2 regions of the Sporosarcina koreensis genome follow, and region 2 is predicted to be linked to the other one. Evidence: riboswitches for the same ligand, from Rfam matches in the RefSeq annotation. Region 2 holds a riboswitch; the other holds the start of a gene.
The links. A riboswitch is a leader RNA that binds a small molecule or an ion and turns the genes downstream of it on or off. The one in region 2 is predicted to bind cobalamin.
Positions count from the first base shown of each region.

Region 1: another riboswitch for cobalamin. It lies ahead of ACFPTP_RS17490 (ribonucleoside-diphosphate reductase subunit alpha); the one in region 2 lies ahead of ACFPTP_RS16940 (ABC transporter substrate-binding protein).

Region 1 covers NZ_JBHSNP010000029.1:349,890-352,348, forward strand. The annotation lists gene ACFPTP_RS17490 (ribonucleoside-diphosphate reductase subunit alpha) at 1-1,082, opposite strand, end outside; cobalamin riboswitch at 1,247-1,427, opposite strand; gene ACFPTP_RS17495 (PH domain-containing protein) at 1,577-1,942, shown strand; gene ACFPTP_RS17500 (erythromycin esterase family protein) at 1,974-2,459, opposite strand, start outside.
Region 2 covers NZ_JBHSNP010000029.1:238,541-240,999, forward strand. The annotation lists gene ACFPTP_RS16935 (FecCD family ABC transporter permease) at 1-172, opposite strand, end outside; gene ACFPTP_RS16940 (ABC transporter substrate-binding protein) at 165-1,136, opposite strand; cobalamin riboswitch at 1,266-1,451, opposite strand; gene argS (arginine--tRNA ligase) at 1,751-2,459, opposite strand, start outside.

The DNA of each region.
Region 1 (2,459 bases), 110 kb from region 2:
TAATGATCCTCAAGCGAATACCCCATCACCGTTCGCACTTCATGCGGATCGAATAAATGCCAGTCACCGCGGGCTTCGACTTGCTCCATGAAAATATCCGGCAAGCAGACGCCCGTGAAAATATCATGTGCACGCAAACGATCGTCGCCATTGTTCAGTTTTAGGTCGAGAAATGTAAAAATATCTTTATGCCATACGTCAAGGTAAACCGCGATCGCCCCTTGGCGTTGGCCGAGCTGATCAACGCTGACGGCTGTGTTGTTCAGCTGCTTAACCCACGGAAGAACGCCGCTTGAAGCGCCTTTGAAACCGCGGATGGAAGACCCGCGGGAACGGACCTTGCCCATGTAAACACCGATACCGCCGCCGTATTTCGATAGATTCGCAATGTCGGTATTACTGTCATAAATGCCTTGAAGCGAATCATTGACCGTATCGATGAAGCAGCTCGACAGCTGTCCATGCGGCTTTCCTGCGTTCGCGAGCGTCGGCGTCGCGACAGTCATGTACAGGTTGCTCATCGCCCAATACGCCTCTGCCACCTTGTCGAGACGGTTCTCGGTTTCATTTTGCATAAGCGTCATCGCAATGATGAGCCAACGTTCCTGTGGGAGCTCGACCGGCTGTTTATTGAAATCAACCGCAACGTAACGGTCTACGAGCGTTTTCAATCCTATGTAAGTGAAAAGCTTGTCCCGCTCCGGCTCAAGGATTGTTCCCAGCTTTTCCAATTCCTCATGCGAATATTTTTCAATCAAAACAGATGTATACAAGCCTTTCTTAACGAGTCGCTCTACGTTGTCGGCAAAATCCGTATATGCTTTTGCGCCCCTTATGTTTTCCTGGCAGGAATAAATTTCCTGCAGGTAAATCCGCGCAGCAACAAATGTCCAGTAGGCAGATGCCTCATCAATATTGCTAAGCGCCTCCAGAATCATCGCTTTCGACCAGTCAGAGTCAGTCCCTTCAGGATGCCGCTCCTTCCACCGTTCACTCGCCTTCAAAAGTAGCTCCAGCTTGTCCGCTCCGAATTCGGCTTGCAGCTTGTCCATAATGCTTGTCGTTTCAGTGATAATCGTCATTCAATCCATCTCCTTTAGGTTAGCTTCGCAATGAAAAAAGCGATGATTCCACCTTTTTCGGTAGAGTCATCGCTCATGGATTTTGATTAGGAAACAGATCGGGATCGCCTGAAAAATGAAAGCAAAAACCCGCTCGCTTCCACCTCTCAACCCCCGAAGAAAGTGTCGCTTGACGATGGACGGCAGGTCTACTGGCTAACGCTTCCTCCTTCCATCTCCCCTTCCCGCGGCATCATGCTGCAGTGGTTTTTGAGACGGTCGTCTGCGTTTACAGTTGCGGGGACAGCTCCGATTTGCGGATTCCCTTTTAAACCGATAACGGTACCATTCCATCGTTCAATACTATATATTGTGCCTTATGTACATCTATTACCCTAACATGTTGTGTTTCAATCGTAAATAGGTAGAAAGATATTTTTCCATAATTCAATTTCCACCTATACTTCTTATCTCGCATATGTGATGATAATTATTAAAAAGAAGGAGGGTTTCCGATGGCTGATTTAACTGCACTGATGACTTGGACGTTTATGGAGGAAGTTCCAGTCCCCGAGGAAATCAAGGAATTGCTCATTGACGGTGAAGTGGCTGAGGTTGCGTATAAAACAATTCGCGACGTTGCTGTCGTTACGAATAAACGATTCATCATCGCAGACAAGCAAGGTCTTACAGGTAAAAAGGTGGAAATCTACACAATCCCGTTCAATTCGATCAATATGTATTCCACTGAAAATGCGGGCCGCATCGATTTCAACGCAGAAATCGAACTATGGACCAAGGCTGGAAAACTCAAACTCAATTTAAATAAAAAAGTAGATATCCGCAAACTTGATAAAATCATCGCAAATGCCATACTTTGAAGGTAAGAGCCGTGCAAACGATGCATGGCTCTTATTTGTTGAAGGGCTTCAACGCATTGGTTTGATCCACAAAAATAAATCCATCATATCGGCTGCCAACTCTTGATGACACATAATTCCCATAAGCTTCAAACTCCGGATTATAAACGACCCCGATGGCGCGATGTCCGATCCATTCATTGAATAAATGACGGTTCTCCTCAGTAAATAAAATCACTTGATCCTCGGCCGCCGCTGCATGCATCTGCCCTTCCCATGAATTGAACTTAGCTGGAGGAACATCCATCACTTCATAAGGCTCCCCCCAGCTTTCACCGGCAATGACGGTCCCTTCATACGTCCCAAAGCCAATGGCAAACGTGTCCGTCCTACCATATTTCTCCCGGACGAGCTGACCGACGTTGGTCATATCGTGGTCGGCCATCGTTGTTTCCGACGCATCGCCGACATGGGTGTTGTGCTCCCAAATAATGATTTTCGTTTCGTCACCGTGATAGTTCAAAATCTCTCCGATCGC
Region 2 (2,459 bases):
CTAAGATGACGCGGGGCATCCGGATTTTCCATAGGATGTTTGACGCTGTCGTATCCGATGAATCCCAAAACGTGCTGATCGGAATGTTGACCGTTCCAATCGACACACCGAGCCAGACCGCCACTAGAAGCGTGGCGGCGGACACGATGTAGGCGAGTGCCGGTTTATTCACCGAACGCCTCTGGATAGATGGCTTTCGCCACTTCTTCCAGGCCTTGTGCTAGACGCGGGCCTGTACGGCTCGTCAAGTTTTCGTCGACTTGGATGACTGCATCCTCTTTGACGGCGATGATGTCGCTGAAGCCATCGCGGTTTTTCACGCTTTCAACGATGTCCGGCACGTAGCTGTACATGACGAGGATGACGTCAGGGTTCTGCTTGACGATCTCCTCCGGACTGATCAGCGCCCAGCCATCTTCCGTCACGACGTTTTCCGCACCGATCATGTCGAGGATTTCCTGCATGAACGTGTTTTTCCCTGGCGCATAAATTTCCGGCGCGTCAGATGTTTCAATGAAGACACGTTTTTCTTTCTCAACTTTTGCCGTTTTCGCGAGGACTTCTTCGACTTTCGCTTTCATGTCCTCAACGATTGTAGCTGCTTCTTCCGTTTTGCCAGTAGCTTTGCCGATTGTTTGGATTGTTTCATATGTCTGATCGAAATCCGCCGCATTTTTCACGACAAAAACGTTAATGCCCGCGTCGCGGAGCTGCTCGAGCCCTGCATCGCCCGTACCGAGCATGGATTCATGCGCGAAGACGATATCCGGAGTCATCGAGATGATCTTTTCGACGTTGAACTCCATTCCGCCGATCTTCTCTTTTTCAAGCGCTTCTTCCGGATAGTCATCCCAGTCGTTGACGCCTACAATTTCGTCATTCAGGCCGAGCGCGAACAGGATTTCCGTGTTGCTGGGAATCATGGAGACGATTGTTTCAGGTGCTTTTTCGATCGTGATGTCATTGCCGACCGCGTCTGTCAGCGTGATCGGGAATGCCGCTTCCGCTGTTTGATTTTCCTTCTGTGTATTTTCCGTTCCAGTTTTGTTGTCTTTCTCCGCGTTGTCCGTGCCGCATGCCGCGAGCAGAAACGCCGCTAGAATTGCTGTTAGCCAAAGTTGCCACATCTTCTTCATTCCGATTTCCTCCTGTTTGTTCCAAATAAAAATCCCCCGTTTTGTGGACGGAGGAATGTGTTCAGTAAAAATACAGCAGCGAATGTTGATATGGATGCGCTGATTTCCACCAAACCTATCCTCGTAGGGTACGGGTGACTCACGAAGGCAGGTCTCCTGGCTTGTGCTCATCGCGTACCGCGCCTTCCCGGAAGTTTTTCCAGTGGCATGTTGCGGCTTGCGAGCACTTACAGTGGCGGGACCGCGCCGGAATCGAACCGGCTTCCCTTTTAACCCCGGCGTTGACGGCGGGGCACCTTCATGTTTGGTTATGTAATTGATGTTCGGATTTATTATACTACAGTTTTGGTAGATGTCGAGAGTCTGCGGGCTATGAATTAGGTTGATTGTGTTGCGGGAGCCGTTGGTTGCTTGGCGGATCATATTGATTATGTTGCGAACTTCATTGATTGTTTTTCAGCTCGCTTTGATTTTGTTGCGCTCATTTGATTGCGTTGCGAGTCCTGTTGATTTCGTTGCGATGCTCATTGATTTTGTTGCGCACGCAGTTTATTGCGTTGCGCCCACTCGCCATATCAAAAAAACCGCCCCTTAAGCGAAGGGGCGATTCATAATTACATTCTCTCAGGCGCAGCAACGCCGATCAGTTTCAATGCATTCGCTATTGTCGCGCGTGTTGCTGTGATCAATGCGAGACGTGCTTCGGACAGGTCTTTGTTGTCCGGGTCGAGCACTTTTTCAGAATTGTAGAAGCTGTGGAATTCCGCGGCCAGCTCCTGGATGTAGTTTGTGATCCGGTGCGGCGAGCGAAGTCTTGCCGCATCGCTGACGGCGCGCGGGAAGTCGCCAATTTTCTTCAGCAATGACAATTCTTTTTCTGCCTGCAATAAATCGACATGATCCGTTGACGCCGCTAGATTCGTTTCTTCCGCTTGGCGAAGGATCGATGAAATGCGGGCATGCGCGTATTGCGCGTAGTACACCGGGTTTTCATTCGACTGCGAGATCGCCAAATCGAGATCGAAGTCCATTTGCGAATCGGCAGAGCGCATCGCGAAGAAATAACGTACAGCGTCCAAGCCGACCTCTTCAACGAGTTCGCGCAGCGTGACCGCTTTTCCGGTACGCTTGCTCATCTTGAACTTCTCGCCGTCTTTATACAACTGCACCATTTGCGCAACTTCCACTTCGAGCGTGTCACGATCGTAGCCGAGCGCCTCGATCGCCGCTTTCATCCGCGGAATATAGCCGTGGTGGTCGGCTCCCCAAATGTTGATGAGCTTGTCGAAGCCGCGGCGCAATTTGTCCTCATGATACGCGATG